DNA from 2 places in the Flavobacterium sp. XN-5 genome. Region 1 is predicted to be linked to the other one. Evidence: riboswitches for the same ligand, from Rfam matches in the RefSeq annotation. Region 1 holds a riboswitch; the other holds the start of a gene.
The links. Region 1 has a riboswitch for S-adenosylmethionine ahead of FQU23_RS05670 (Na+/H+ antiporter NhaC family protein). Riboswitches for the same ligand answer to the same signal wherever they lie in the genome.

Region 1 (8,177 bases):
GAGTACAAAATTCCTTAGTAACGCAAATATCAAACTCAATTGTAAGAACAACCCATTTAACGGGACTTTTTACTGATTTAGGAATCGAATTATCGCAATTGTTTTTTTACAAAAAAGCAAACGAAAGAAAAAGATTGAAGACTAGTATTTATCTGCGATTATCAATCATTGTCTTCTTTTTTATAGGTTGTATCTCAGGTGGATTTTTGTATACTTTCTTCGAAATAAAAAATCTTTTTGTCGCTGCTTTTTTCCTTTTAATAGCACTTATGTATGATTATCTCCGATTACAATTCTTTGTCATCAAAAGAAAAAAATTCACTCGTATTCCTAATTAAAATAAATAATTGAAAATAATGCTGCTGTGGCAATAAAAATCCAAAGTAAAATACCTTGAAATAACGGTTTCAAACCAACAGATTTTAGCACATTGAAGTTTAATCCAGCTCCAATTAAGAATAAAGTAAGTGTTAATCCAATTTTTGCAAGTGAAACCAAGCTAGGAGCGACAAGTGCAGTTTGAGGAATATAGGTATTTAGTAACATTGCTAAAATAAACAATCCAATAAAATACGGTATTTTGACCTTGCTAGACTTGTTTTTAAATAAAACTGCTGTAAGCAAGGCGACTGGAATAATCCATAATGCTCTGGCGAGTTTTACCGTAGTTGCAATTTGTAAGGCTTCTGGTCCATATTTATTAGCAGCACCCACGACGGAACTTGTGTCATGAATTGCTATCGCGCACCATAAACCAAACTCTTGTTGTGAGAGATCCAACCAGTGCCCGATTGCGGGAAATAAAAACAGCGCGATCGAATTCAAAATAAATATAACTCCTAAAGCCACCGATGTCTGTTTATCATCTGATTTTAGCACTGGTGCAATCGCTGCAATGGCACTTCCACCACAAATAGCAGTTCCGCAAGAAATTAAATGAGCCGTTTTCTTTTCGATTTTGAACCATTTTCCAATAAAAAAACCTAAAATTAAAGTGCAAAATATAGAAGCTACTGTAAATATAAAACCTTCTTTTCCAGCAGATAGTGCACTGTTTACATTCATACCGAAGCCGAGTCCAATAACCGAAACTTGCAACAAGATATTAGTTGCTTTGTGATTTAATTCTAAAAATGGATGACCTGATAAGTTAGCGACAACTAAACCCAATAATAAAGCAATTGGCGGAGAAATAGTACCTGTAAGACACAGGACGATTAATATCCCAAAGATAATTTTCTGAAGTCTAGGATTAAGGTTAAGAAAAGTAGCACTGTTATTATTAATTATGGATTGCGTTTTCACAATAAATTTATTTAATTATTACCATACAAAGGTCAGCAGTTTATATGACTTTCACTAAGCATAATTAACAATCTCCTATAACTTCAGGTTATAATGTCTTGAAATTTTTTTAATAAACAAGTCTGAAAGAGCGTCGGTTTTTCCTTGTAAACTAATGATGTAAAAAAAACGTTCCATTACTAAATTATCGACATCAAGAATCACTAGTTCGTTGTTTTTCAGTTCGTTTTGAATTGCATGAATCGAAATAAACGCAACGCAATCAGAGTTCATTAAATACGACTTAATGCTTTCGGTACTTCCCAATTGCATTTCGACAGTTAACTCAGACATCTTAATTTTTAAAGGTTTTAAAGCATGTTCTATCACTTCCAATGTCCCTGAGCCTTGCTCACGCAATAAAAATCGCAATTGCAGTAGATCGTGCTTTGTAATTTCATCTTTGTTGACCAATGTATTTGTACTGTTACATACAAGTACCAATTCGTCTTTCAAAAACGGAATATATTTAATTCCTTTATTTTTTGATTGCCCTTCTACAATCCCAATTTCAATTTCTTTGTTCAATAAGGCACTTTCAATTTGTTCTGTGTTTCCATTTCGCAAATTGAAGTTGATTCCCTGCATTTCTTGATGAAAACGGGCTAATATAGGCGGAATAATATATTGAGAAATTGTTGTACTCGCTCCTATTCGCAGCATTCCACGTTGCTCATTTATTAGCGCACCCATTTCAAAATCGATTTCACGGTAGATTTCAAAAATAATTTTGGTGTATTTTAATAATTTTTCTCCCGCTGCAGTCAAGGAAATTTTGGATCCCGTTCGGTCAAAAAGTTTAATTTTATACGATTCTTCTAGTTCTTGTATGTGCTTGCTTACTGCTGGTTGTGTTATAAATAGCGCTACTGACGCCTTTGTAAAACTCAGTCTGGTCGCGACCGTGTAAAATACTTTTAATCTGAAATCCATTGTAGTATGGTGTTATTTATAACATGCCGTTGTATTTCCTAACAAACCATTCCGTTGCTAATAGTGAGACTATTAAAATCAACAATATAACCCAATCAATCAATGGTGATCTGGTTGTCTTGTTTTTTTCTATCGCCTTAAAATTTTCATCTTCTAAAAGTGATTTGATCAATACCGCCACCTGGTCCGGAGAATATGCTTTGCCTTGTGTTAGGGTTGCCAGCTGATTCAATTTTTCCACATCGGGATTAACAAATTGTTTTTCCCTATCGAAATCCAAAATTTCAAAACGGCTGGAATAACTAGTATTTGAATTCAACTCTTTTACGGTAAAAATATAATTCCCTGCAGCAAGTCCGTCTAGATTGACTTTATAGAATGCATTTCCTTTTAATAAATCGTAGTTTTTTGTTTGCTTCGTCTCTGTATTTGTTACGATTATGGTCAAACGGGCTTTGTCGTCAAATTCATAGTTTTTATTGAAATACTGAGCTGTGATTTCAATCGCGTCTCCAGAATTATAAAAACTTTCATGATTAACAACCAATGCTCTTTTAGAACTGCTTGACGCCAAATATTGCATTGTCTTATCTATAAAGACATCAAATTTTGAGAAGGACTGCGTGTCAACATGACTTTGTAAGCGCCATTTCCAAATATTTTCTCCCAATAGAAAGGCGTCACGTTTTCCTTTGTTTTCAGCATAAAGCAGTAATGGAGAATTGGTTTCCATACTTCTAATTTTTGAGGAAAGTAAAAAATCAGCATTTCCTTTCGCTGTAATCGTACCAAATGCATTTTCCAATGGTGGGAAATTTTCGAAACCAATATTATCAATGGCAAACAAATTAAATTGCGGGTTAAAGCTCGCCAAATAATTCTCTTTTTGATAGCTCATTTTAAATACTAAGTTACTTTGTTCTTGATTTAAAAATGAAAAATCAGTACTCGTTCCAGTGATGATAAAGCTACTTATTCCTGCTGATTTATTTTCTTCGAAAACAGATTTAAAAGCAGCAGTTGGTTGATACAAAATCAATACATTATAATCTTTTAATGAATTGATAGCTTTTGGATTAACAATAGTTACTTTACGCTGCGCATTAGATTCAATACTGCGTTTTAAAGCGCCTATATCAGGATGATTTATCGCTGTTATTAGTGCAATATTTGTCTTTTGATCGATTACTTCGATAGCAAAATTCTTAGTGTTATTGTAACTGTTCTTCTCTTTTTCTGGACCACTAATTGTTGCTTTGAATATTTGGGAACCAATTTTATTTGCAGCTAAAAGGACATTTATCACGGCCGTTTTTTTCGAAGAAGAAAAAGAAATACTTTGTTTTACTACAACTGAATTTCCTTCCGAAATAGTAAAATTAGCTACTATGTTTTTGTTACCTGAATAATTCAAAAACACTTCTACTGGAAATTTATTCTTATAAAACGCATATTTATTGACATTGATATGGCCAATTTTTAGATCAACTACCTCAGTTGTATCTCCTAAGACGATAGGATAAACTTTATTTCTAGGATCAAAACTATAGACATAATCATTCCCAGAAGTCTGGTTTCCGTCAGTTAGGAGAATTGTTGGGAATCTACTATTTCTATTAATACTTTTTAATTCTTTAGAAATCCCACCCAGATTGGTCTGCGTTCCTTTAAAATCAAATTGCTCCGAAGGTTCAAACTCGGCATCAAAACGATACGATTGTATGTCAAACTTCTCTTTCAAGGCTGCGTTCGTTGCTATTCTGGTATAAGCTTCTACTGTTTTTTTATTGGCATCTAATGCCATGATAGAACTTGAATTATCTACAACAATCGCTAAAGGTGGTTTTATAATTTCAAGCGTATTCCTGGTAATTATAGGATTAATCAAAAGCAACATAATACCGAACAAACTTAAAAAACGCAAAAAAGCCAAAAACAAATTCAGTTTTGATTTGTTTTTGGCTTTATAAAAATATTGAAAAAATGATAAACAACCAGCTACTAATAATGATAAAAACAATAATAGTATAGTGGTTGTAGTCATATTTTAGTATTATTTAATCATCAATTATAAGTTATTTGTACTGATACTGAAAACTGAATACCGATCACTATTTTTTAAGTAAGCATTCCTCCGTCAACATTCATGACTTGACCCGTAATATAGGCGCTCAAATCTGATGCAAGAAAAAGACATGCATTAGCAACATCTTCAGTAGTACCACCTCTTTTCAAAGGAATTCCGTCTCTCCATCCTTGAACTACATCATCATTCAATTTTGCAGTCATCTCCGTTTCAATAAATCCAGGTGCAATCGCATTACAACGAATATTGCGCGAACCTAATTCTAGAGCTACCGATTTTGTAAATCCAATAACACCAGCTTTAGAAGCGGCGTAGTTGGTTTGACCCGCATTACCTTTCACTCCCACTACACTACTCATATTAATTATTGATCCAGCGCGTTTTTTCAAGAATGTTCTTTGAATCGCTTTTGTCATATTAAAAACAGATTTCAAATTGACATCAATAACTTGGTCAAAATCTTCTTCAGACATACGCATTAAAAGGTTGTCTTTAGTGATTCCAGCGTTGTTGATTAAAATATCTACAGTTCCAAATTCAGCTAGTACGGCATCCACCATAGTTTGTGCTTCATTAAAATCAGCAGCGTTTGATTGGTATCCTTTGGCTTTAATTCCAAGTGCGTTCAATTCATTTTCTAATGCTAAAGCCGACTCAACAGATGAACTATACGTAAAAGCAACATTTGCTCCGTGTTTTGCAAAAACTTCAGCGATTCCTTTTCCTATCCCGCGACTTGCGCCTGTTATAATGGCTACTTTTCCTTCTAGTAATTTCATATTATAAAATAAGTTTAATATTTATTTGAAGCTATTCCTGCTATCCACTGCAATCTTTCATGTTTTTAAGAAAAAACATAAAAGGATTTTCGTTGCTATCAGGGCTAAAAACGAATTGTCAAATATAGAGTAATTCCTTTCTTAAAAAAAATTTCAAATTCAATAAAATTGCGTCATTACAGCAATTTATACTTTCAAAAACTTTTTCATCCATTTATCGCAATGTGAGCTATAAATTGCAAATAAAGTAAATGCGAATAAAAACAAATGATACCAAGCATTACTGATTAAATCAAAGAAGTCTAACTTCCCTGTTGCAAAACTTAAAATCAACAAAACCTGAGCACCGTATGGTAAAATACCCTGAACAATACAGGAGAAAATATCTAAAATAGTGGCTGTTTTTTTAGGGTCTAAATGATATTCGTCGTTTATTTCCTTAGCAATAGGCCCAGTAATTACAATCGATACTGTATTATTGGCTATTGCCAAATTAGCAAATCCAACTAGCGCACCAACTCCTGCCTGCGCTGATTTTTTACTTTTGATACGGCTTTTAATTTGGTATAATAAAAAATCAATTCCACCTGCTTTATCCACCAAAGCAGCTAAACCTCCCGTAAGCATTGACAATAAAAAAATATCAGTCATAGAAGTAAAACCTTCGTATATTTTTTGGATAAACTCCATAAATGTAAAAGAACCGCTAAAAAAACCGATGATACCCGCTAGAATTGTACCAATAAGCAAGGTGGAAAACACATTTAATCCTACCAAGGCCAGAACAATTACTAATAGGTATGGAATGATTGGAAGCCATTCAAAACTTGCTTTAGGCAGCTCAACAGCAACAATATCTGAATTTAAACCTAGGTAAAAGAATAAAATTATAGTAATTACCGCGGCTGGAAGTGCAATAAATAAATTGACTTTAAACTTGTCTTTCAGTTTACATCCTAAAGATTGAGTTGCCGCAATAGTAGTATCTGAAATCATGGACAGATTATCTCCAAACATGGAACCACCCAATAAAGCACCTGAAATTAAAGGCAATGAAGCGCCACTTTTATCTGCTAATGTCACCGCTATTGGTCCTATTGCTACAATCGCACCCACAGAAGTTCCGGAAGCAGTTGATAAAAACCCAGCAATTAAGAATATTCCTAATGGAAAATAAGCCACATCGATAGTACTGATTCCTAAATTTACGACAGCATCGACACCACCCATCGCTTTACTAACCACCGCAAATGCTCCCGCAAGTAAATAAATCAAACACATAGTCATGATTTTACTTTCGCCACAACCTGCAATTAAAGTCGCTACTTTTTCGTCTGTGGAGGACTTGAATAGTAAAAAGGCAGCAATAATCCCTACTATTACCGCAATTGGAGATGGAAATGCATAAAAATCATCCAATACAATTCCGGCACCTAGAAAAGTAAAAATAAAAACAAACAGGGGAATCAAAGCGTACGGGTTTCCTCTTTTATTCGAAAAAATAGTCATAAAATTAATTTTAATATGAATTAAATATGACGAAAAACAAAAGCTAAAAAATGGGAATTAAACAACATTTTTTCCAAAGGATTTGGCTTATCGTTTTAGCACCTTGCTCGTTGTTGCAGGTTGCTATCTCATAAAGAGATTCGTGATAACGGCTGCAAATGTAATAAATTCATGAGATTTAAACGATAAAATCTGATAATTTTTTATAAAAAAAAGCCTTACCGAAGTAAAGCTCTTTTATAATAACATAGGTTGAAATGTTTTAGAATGCTACATTCCATCTTGGTAATCTACCGTTTTCATCTAAGAAGTTCTGTAAAATTTGTGCTTCTACAGCAGTTGGAATTCCTTTAGTTTTATCATTGAATGTTTCATACCACACTACTTCTAACAAACTAATATCTTCTTTAGACATTTGCGCTGGCCAAGAATATTTTCTTCCTGTTTTTGCAAATTGATGTCCTTCAACAATCTTTTCTTTTAAGCCACCATTTTTTATTTTCAAAGAGCCATCATTTTGTACTGTTCCAGTAGAACCTACCATGATTAACTCTTTCTCTTCTCCTACTGCATATACCAAAAACACACCACTTCCTTCTGAAGCATTACAAACTTGTTCTAAGCTGTCGTCTGTAGCAAATGAAAATGAGTCGCTAATCTTGAATTTTTTTAATTCCTTATACATATTATTTATTTTTATTTTATTTGGCTTTCACAAAAAAATACCCCACAATAAGTAAGGATTACTACAACCATATGTTTTATTTATTAAATGAAAAGGCTAAAAATGACCTCTTTTAATAAAGTGCAAAGATATTCTTTAATTCTATTTTATAATAAAAAAGCCCCACAAATGTGAGGCTTATTCTATTTTAGTTTAAAATAGCAAACTATCCTAAAACTTCTTTTACTTTTTTACCAATTTCAGCTGGAGAATCTACCACGTGGATTCCGCATGCTCTCATGATTTCTTTCTTAGCTTCTGCTGTATCATCAGTTCCACCTACAATAGCACCTGCGTGACCCATTGTACGACCAGCTGGAGCGGTAACTCCTGCAATAAATCCTACTACTGGTTTACGGTTACCATCAGCTTTAATCCATTTAGCAGCATCAGCTTCTAATTGTCCCCCTATTTCACCTATCATTACGATACATTCTGTTTCTGGGTCATTCATTAACAATTCAACTGCTTCTTTTGTAGTAGTTCCAATGATTGGATCTCCACCAATACCAATTGCTGTAGTAATTCCTAAACCTTGTTTTACTACTTGGTCAGCCGCTTCATACGTTAATGTTCCTGATTTAGAAACAATACCTACAGTTCCTTTTTTGAAAACAAAACCTGGCATAATACCAACTTTAGCTTCACCTGGAGTAATAACTCCTGGACAGTTAGGCCCTATCAATCTTGCGTTTCTTTCTTTAACATAAGCATTTGCTTTGATCATATCAGCTACAGGAATTCCTTCTGTAATAGCGATAATCACTTTTATTCCTGCATCAGCAGCTTCCATTATTGCATC
Region 2 (8,177 bases), on a different contig from region 1:
TATCATTATCGCCCATAACTTTAAAAATTCGAGCATCAACACCCGTTTTCCCTAATAATCCTCTGCCTTCCAGATTTACTAAAGAGACATTTTCTAATATTGAAAGAGTCTTAATTCCCGCAGCATCAGAGTTAGCAGTGATTAAAGTTCCATTATTTTCATGATTAAAAGTATTCAGAATTCGAAGTGGAATATTTTTTTCTAATAATGGAATTATGGTTTTGGCATGTAAAATATTTGCTCCAAAATTAGCTATTTCATTTGCTTCATTATAAGACAAAGTCTCAATCTTTTTAGCATCTAAAACCAATTCAGGATTGGCAGTGTAGATTCCGTTAACATGAGTGAAGTTTTGTAATTCCTCCGCATTAATATAATTTGCAACTAGCGATGCGCTATAATTACTTCCGTTTCTACCCAAAGTCGTGGTCTCGTGTTTATCATTCGAACCAATAAAACCAGTAATTACCAAAACAACATCTTTGTTATCTTTAAAAATTTGGATGATATTCTTCTTCGAAACAGCGTCTAAAGGTTGTGCGTTACCAAAGTTGGAGTCCGTTATAATTAATTCTCTGGTATCTGCTAGTTTTGCAGGAATACCTCTTTCATTCAATAAAAACACCAATAATTTAGCCGAAAGTACTTCGCCATGCGCTAAAATCTGATCTTGAATCTTCACACTATAATCCCCAATCAAGCTAACACCTTCAAAAAGTTTATCTAATTTATCAAATTCAGTCGAAAAATCAACTGCATCAAAACCATCTTTTTGATAGGTTTTAAAACTTTCTAAAAGTGGTTTGTAATTTCCGCTTTTGGCTGCAATAGTTAGAATATCATCTAGCTCATCCGTTGCTTTTCCTCTTGCCGAAACTACTACTGCAATTTTCTCTTCTCTCTTTATTTTACCCTCAATAATATCCAAAACGGTATTAATCCCTTCACCATTTGCTAAAGATTTACCGCCAAATTTTACTATTTTCATCTGTTTTTTATTTTTGAAAACAACTTCTAATAAATTGTCTAATTGTTCGTATTCCATCAAAAAGGCATCGTGCCCGTGCTGTGAGTCTATCTCACTATAGAATACATTATTTTTAAATTTTTTAATCTCATTGTAAGTTTCTCTATTCTCCTTTGCTGTAAAAAACAAATCCGAATTAATTCCAATTATGTATATATTGGCATCCACTCTTGAAATAACGGTCTCAATAGACTCGTGATTCCGAGTGATATCGATCGTTTTTAAAAGTTGGTTCATCATTTTATATGCCGAAAGCTGAAACCTTTTTTCTAATTTTTCTCCATGATAATTCAACCAACTTTCCACCTGAAACGTTTCTAGTTGTACGTTGATGTCTCTATTAAATTTCTCTTTGAAAGATTCTGGCGTGCGGTAACATAACATGGCGTGAATACGCGCATCTTCAATAGGTTTTATTGAATTATTTAGGATTTTCTCTTGCAAATAACAATTAGCAATCAACCAGTCAGTCGCTTTCCAATCTGTAGCAATGGGAATAAAGTTTTGAGCCAATTTAGGCTCTAATGCCAAAATTTCCCAAGCAATTCCTCCACCAACAGAACCGCCGATGAGCGCGAATAAAGTATCAATCTTTAAAACCCGAAGGCCTTCGATGAAAATCCTAGCGATATCTCTTGCTATAAAATCTCTGTAATTTTCGATAGTAGCCGAATTGAAACCATTACCTGGCACATCAAAAGCGACAATAGTATATTTTCTGGTGTCAATGGTTTTATCTACTCCCACTATATCATTCCACCATCCAGATTCACCAATTACTTGTGAGTTCCCGGTCAAAGCATGATTAATTAAAATAATGGGAGCGGTATGCAATGGAGCGCCAAAAACCTGAAAACTTAAGTTTAGGGTAGCATAAAAAGCACCATTATGTGTGGTGAAGTTTTGTAGGGTTATATTTGTTAGTTTATTTTCCAATTTCAAATCTTTAATGATTTTTGATTTGTATTTGGAAATATTAGAAAGAAAAAACTAGGTAAATACTAGAAAAATTCTTGTTGTTATCTTTCCACGTTTGGCGTGGTAGAATGCAGCACCTTCTTCGATAAATCGAAGGGTTGCTAAGGCTTCACTGGGTCTAATCCCTCGTCCTTTCTTTATAACATTTCAATACGTTTGTGAACTTAATACTGCAAATTAACTACATATTTTTATAACAACCAAACTTTTATGATTCTGATTATTAGCTAAAAATATTTTTAACAAAAAAAACGCAAGAGCTCGCTGAATCAAACAATTCAGAAATTCCTCGCGTGTAAAAAACTATATTGAATAACTTTCAATTAAATAAAAAGTGTATCATTTTCTTTTGAATACATCAAAAGTTGTAATGAGTTGACAACATTTTTAGCTTTTTCTCCGTTTGCAATATTCATCCCTAATCTTGGGTTGATTAGTTCATCGATTGCAATTATATTGTTCCTGCTTTTTTTGCTTCTTATGTTTCTAAGAAATCCCCATACTCTTGAAAGTTTGTTTGTTGCACTCATGATATCTGTATTTAAGTTGTTTGTTTTCTATTATTTTCTCAAAAATCACTATAAAAAAAATCCTTTTGGAAAAAATACCAAAAGGATTAAAGTCATAAAAACTTATACTTTTAGTATCAACAGACCTTCTCGCAAAACATTGCGACAAGGATCTGAATCTTTTTATTTGAAAATATCTTCATTAGCTTTTTCTATTGTGAAATAAAACTTTTTTTAAAAATAAAAGCCTCCCAATTATCTTGGGAGGCTCTTGCTATATTATATTTTTATATAATTTTAATGCAATTACAAGCTCCCGAATTTCTTCGATGCGACTAAAAATTGTTTATAAATATTTAAATTCATTTTTGGTATTTTTCTTCAACAAATATCTCATTTAATTCTATAATTTCCAAATGATTCACATTGATTTAACGATAATTTCATGTGACAAATTGAAAAAATGGTCAATATTAACGTTTGCCACTATTTATATCCAAAAATCATCTTTAGAATTAAATAAAACTTTAAAAATGATCTAACTACAATGAATCAAAAACAGCTTTTAGATCCGCCTTTAAATCTTCAATATCCTCTAACCCGACAGAAAGACGAATTAAATCTTTAGAAACTCCAGAAGTTAATTGCTGCTCTTCTGACAATTGTTGATGCGTTGTGCTAGATGGATGAATAATTAATGATTTTGTATCACCAATATTTGCTAAAAGCGAAAACAATTTTGTGTCATCCGCTACTTTTTTAGCAGCATCAAAACCTCCTTTCAAACCAAAGGTCACTAATCCGTTTTGTCCTTTTGGTAAATACTCTTGTGCTAAATTATAATACTTGCTTGATTTCAATCCTGGATAATTCACCCAAGATACTTGATCTTGCGACTCTAACCATTGCGCTAAAGCCAATCCGTTTTCACTGTGCTTTTTCACACGAATAGATAAGGTTTCTAACCCTTGAATAATTTGGAAAGCATTGAAAGGACTCAAAGCCGCTCCATAATCACGCAATCCTTCGATTCTAACTTTTGCTATATAAGCCGCAGCACCTAACGCATCATGATAAACTAAACCATGGTAACCCGGATTAGGTTCTGTGAATTCAGGAAAACGACCACTACTCCAATCGAAAGTTCCAGCATCAATTATAGCACCACCTAATGAGGTTCCATTACCAGAGATATATTTAGTTAGTGAATGAATTACAATATTTGCTCCATGCGCAATAGGGTTTAACAAAGCAGGTGAAGCAACCGTATTATCAACTACAAACGGCACTTTTAAAGTTTTAGCTACTGCCGCTATCGCTTTTAAGTCCAATACATCTAGTTTAGGATTACCTAAACTTTCTACAAAAATCACTTTGGTATTGTCATTGGCAGCTTTTGCAAAATTTTGCGCATCCGAAGGATCTACGAATGTAGTTGTAATACCTAATCTTGGCAAAGTAGCATTTAGTAGATTGAATGTCCCACCGTACAAACTACTTGAAGCTACAATGTGATCTCCCGTTTTTAACATGGTCAATAAACCTGTTGCAATTGCTGCTGTTCCAGATGCGGTAACAATTGCCGCGATTCCTCCTTCAAGAGCCGCTAAGCGTTGTTCTAAAATATCATTTGTTGGATTATTTAATCTCGTGTAAATAAAACCTGCTTCGGTTAATCCAAATAGATTAGCCGCATGCTCTGAATTATCAAACACATAAGATGATGTTTGGTAAATAGGTACTGCTCTTGTCCCTGCGTGTTTTGTTACATCATGTCCAGCATGTAAGGCATTCGTTTCAAATTTAAATGTGCTCATAATTTTAGTTTTTTAGTTTTATTCTTTTTTATTAAATGAAAAACCCTTTCAGACAGCTATCCAAAAGGGTTTTAAGTTGTATTATAAACTTATACTTTCGGAATCACCTGAAACAAACACACATCATGACTTTTGCACAAATCATTGATTTGGCAACACGTTTATTGATTTGCATAAAATTAAGGTTGATCATTTTTGAATTATTATTTATTATTTAAAAAAATATCTTTGTTCAATTTCAAAAAAAAAAAAAGCTTCCCTTTTTGAGGAAAGCTTTTGCTATATTTAAGATTTAAAATTAAAGCAATAGACTACCCCAGGAATTATCCTGCATGGCTTTCATCTTATTACAAACATTTAAACTCATTCTATTTCTTTTTTTGTTGAAACAAATTTCCTCACAATAATTCATATATCCTAATATATTTTAAAAAATAACAAATAAAAAACATTCTGTTAAAATACCAATAATCAAATATTTCTAATAAAATTCAATCTTATTTTCAATAAAAATTGAATTTCGTCTTTGAATCCTAATTGTTTGTTTTATTTTTAAAACACCTTTCAAATTATATAAACAATATATCATTCTCTTGAGAATACATTTGAAGCAACAATAAGTTTGAAGCACTTTTGGAACCAACAATTTTCGTTTTTTTGGCTTGAATCCTTGGATGAACTATTCTATTTTTTGGCTCGCCCTTCGCCTCGTTTTTTGTCGTAAATTGAAAATTCGACTCTACCGCAGTTGTTTTTAAAGTTTCCATGACACTAATTTTTACTCGTTTTATTTTTCCTTTTAATCTTAATCCGTTATCAGAATTTTAACTGCAGTTATTTTTATTTTCAATAGTTTTCAAAAAGCTTTATCTTTTCTTACGAACAGTAAAAAACAAGAATACTATTTATTTTCGCATGGGAACGTCCTACTAATTCATTTTTCAATGGATTCTCAAAAGTTCTAAAATCACTTAAAAAAAGCGTTAACAACCTTCATATTAATTTTAACCACTCTTCTTACTTGTCGCTCGCTTAACATTTTTTTATTGTACGCTTTAAGAAGCCTTTTTTTAACCGCTTCCCATTTTTCTTTCATATACGGATATAAGGACAATGAACGTAAATCTCCATTTTGAGCCATTAAATAGTGCTTATTATATTCTTTAACGTAATTATTATAGTCGTCTAAACACATATCCCATTTAGAATTTCCAACATTGTGTTTTGCAGTTCCTGTATTTTCCATTACTAAAAACTTTTCGTTTGCGCTCATGATAAAATATTTTATGGTTAATAATTAGTCTTTCTATATCCTAACGTCCATTTGTTGTGCCTAACATTTGGAAGATTTTAACAAATTTAACAAACTGCAGGTAATGAATTAAACTTAGTCGATTAACCGTCATAATATCAGTTAGCTAACATTTTTATCAAATAATAATTCAGAAAAAAGCCGCAAAAAATATTGTATCGAAACAACCTTACCAACAATGCTAAAGTAATCTTATGAATCCAGAGGAAAATAAACAAAATATTATTTCAGTTTTAAGAAATAAATTTCACTAACAATACAGATACTAGCTAGTTCCTTTTTTAAATAAAAAGAATAGCTAACTTCTAATTAAAAAAAAAGTTAAGTTTAATTTGCAATTCAAAATGGTTTCATACCTTTGCACTCAATTACAAGAGGAAAAATTTGAACTGATTGCAACCTCTTCATAATGAAATGAATTCATTATGAATGCTGAAAAATTTTCAGTAGAAAAAATGCTAAAGCAGAAACTCTTCTTTAGTATTTCCCGCAATTATTTTTCCTCCCTTAATATTAAAATACTATTTATTATGGCATATTTATTTACGTCAGAATCTGTAAGTGAAGGACACCCAGACAAAATTGCAGATCAAATTTCAGACGCATTAATTGATAATTTCTTAGCATTCGATGCTGATTCTAAAGTAGCTTGTGAAACATTAGTTACAACTGGACAAGTAATATTAGCTGGTGAAGTAAAATCAAATACCTATCTAGATGTTCAACAAATTGCTCGTGATGTGATCAAAAAAATTGGTTACACTAAGAGCGAATACATGTTTGAAGCCAACTCTTGCGGTATTCTTTCTGCGATTCACGAACAATCTGCAGATATAAACCAAGGTGTTGACAGAGCAAATCCTGAAGATCAAGGAGCTGGTGACCAAGGAATGATGTTTGGTTACGCTACAAATGAAACTGAAAATTTTATGCCTTTGGCACTAGATTTATCTCATAAATTACTGCAGGAATTAGCTATTCTTAGACGTGAAAATAAGGAAATCACTTATTTACGTCCTGATGCTAAATCACAGGTAACATTAGAATACAGCGATGACAACAAACCTACGCGTATTGATGCTATTGTAATTTCGACTCAACATGATGATTTTGATGAAGAATCAATCATGCTTGCCAAAATCAAGAGTGATCTAGTTTCGATTTTGATTCCAAGAATCATTGCAAAGAATCCTGCTCACGCTCATTTATTTAATGATGCTATTCAATACCACATTAACCCAACGGGTAAATTTGTAATTGGAGGACCTCACGGAGATACTGGACTTACAGGTAGAAAGATCATTGTAGACACTTACGGTGGAAAAGGAGCTCACGGTGGTGGTGCTTTCTCTGGAAAAGACCCAAGTAAAGTAGATAGAAGTGCTGCTTATGCTACACGTCATATTGCTAAAAACTTAGTCGCTGCAGGTATTGCTGATGAAATTCTTGTTCAAGTTTCTTACGCTATTGGTGTAGCGAAACCAATGGGAATCTTTATTGATACTTATGGAACATCTAAAGTAAACTTGACAAACGGAGAAATTGCTAAAAAAGTAGAAGCTATCTTCGATATGCGTCCTTATTTTATTGAACAACGTTTAAAACTAAGAAATCCTATCTATAGCGAAACTGCTGCTTACGGACACATGGGACGTACGCCAGAAACTGTTACTAAAACATTCTCTGCTCCAGGCGGACATGAAAAAACAGTTACAGTTGACTTATTTACCTGGGAAAAACTAGATTTTGTTGACCAAGTGAAAACCGCTTTTGGATTGTAATTAGATTCAACTGAATATATCAAAACCAGCTCAATTGAGCTGGTTTTCTATTTAAAAGCAACCTCAACAACGTAGTACGAAGTACTTAGTATCAACTACAATTCTACCGTTTTTTTTGTACTTTGCTTCCATTATGAAAAAGCTGTTTTTATTCTTTTCTCTTCTCTCACTTTCATTTGTCTTTGGACAAAACCAACAAATTTTCGTCAAAAAATTAGATTCTCTTGACATAAAAGCCGATAATTACCTGGGGCAAGATCAATTTGATTTCTACTATTATATAAGGAATAATACTTTATTCAAGTTCAAAGATGCGCAGTCCTTTGAATATAAAAACACTTCTTTTGGAGAAATAACCAAAATCGACATTCAAAACCCGCTAAAAATTACTCTGTTCTATGAAAATTTTAACGCGGTTGTATTACTTGACAACCACTTAAACGAAATCCAACAATTAAATTTTTCAGAAAACAAAAATTCGATACTGGCGTCAGCAACTGGAATTGCAGCGCACAATCAGCTTTGGATTTATAATAGTTTAAATCAACAACTGGGTCTATTTAATTATTTAAAAAACGAATATAAAACGATAAGCACCGCTTTTGCAGAAAATATCAAATACTATCAAACTGATTTTAACTCCTTTTATTGGATAGACAACAAAAACAATTGGTATACGTGCGATATTTTTGGAAGGATAAAAACGAAAGGCAAGATCCCTGATTTTGATGCCATCGAAATTATAAATGAACA

Region 2: it holds a riboswitch for S-adenosylmethionine, as region 1 does, so the genes downstream of both, thrA (bifunctional aspartate kinase/homoserine dehydrogenase I) here and FQU23_RS05670 (Na+/H+ antiporter NhaC family protein) in region 1, are expected to answer to the same signal.

What each region holds. Positions count from the first base shown of each region.
Region 1 is NZ_VOGZ02000002.1:81,714-89,890, forward strand. It holds gene FQU23_RS05645 (YoaK family protein) at 1-338, shown strand, start outside; gene FQU23_RS05650 (YeiH family protein) at 331-1,236, opposite strand; gene FQU23_RS05655 (LysR family transcriptional regulator) at 1,381-2,277, opposite strand; gene FQU23_RS05660 (hypothetical protein) at 2,294-4,321, opposite strand; gene fabG (3-oxoacyl-[acyl-carrier-protein] reductase) at 4,396-5,142, opposite strand; gene FQU23_RS05670 (Na+/H+ antiporter NhaC family protein) at 5,329-6,651, opposite strand; SAM-I-IV-variant riboswitch at 6,709-6,805, opposite strand; gene FQU23_RS05675 (hypothetical protein) at 6,914-7,336, opposite strand; gene sucD (succinate--CoA ligase subunit alpha) at 7,542-8,177, opposite strand, start outside.
Region 2 is NZ_VOGZ02000009.1:59,322-67,498, forward strand. It holds gene thrA (bifunctional aspartate kinase/homoserine dehydrogenase I) at 1-1,963, opposite strand, end outside; SAM riboswitch class I at 2,044-2,151, opposite strand; gene FQU23_RS13910 (hypothetical protein) at 2,329-2,535, opposite strand; gene FQU23_RS13915 (O-acetylhomoserine aminocarboxypropyltransferase/cysteine synthase family protein) at 3,057-4,331, opposite strand; gene FQU23_RS13920 (hypothetical protein) at 4,901-5,098, opposite strand; gene FQU23_RS13925 (hypothetical protein) at 5,299-5,604, opposite strand; gene metK (methionine adenosyltransferase) at 6,174-7,424, shown strand; gene FQU23_RS13935 (hypothetical protein) at 7,558-8,177, shown strand, end outside.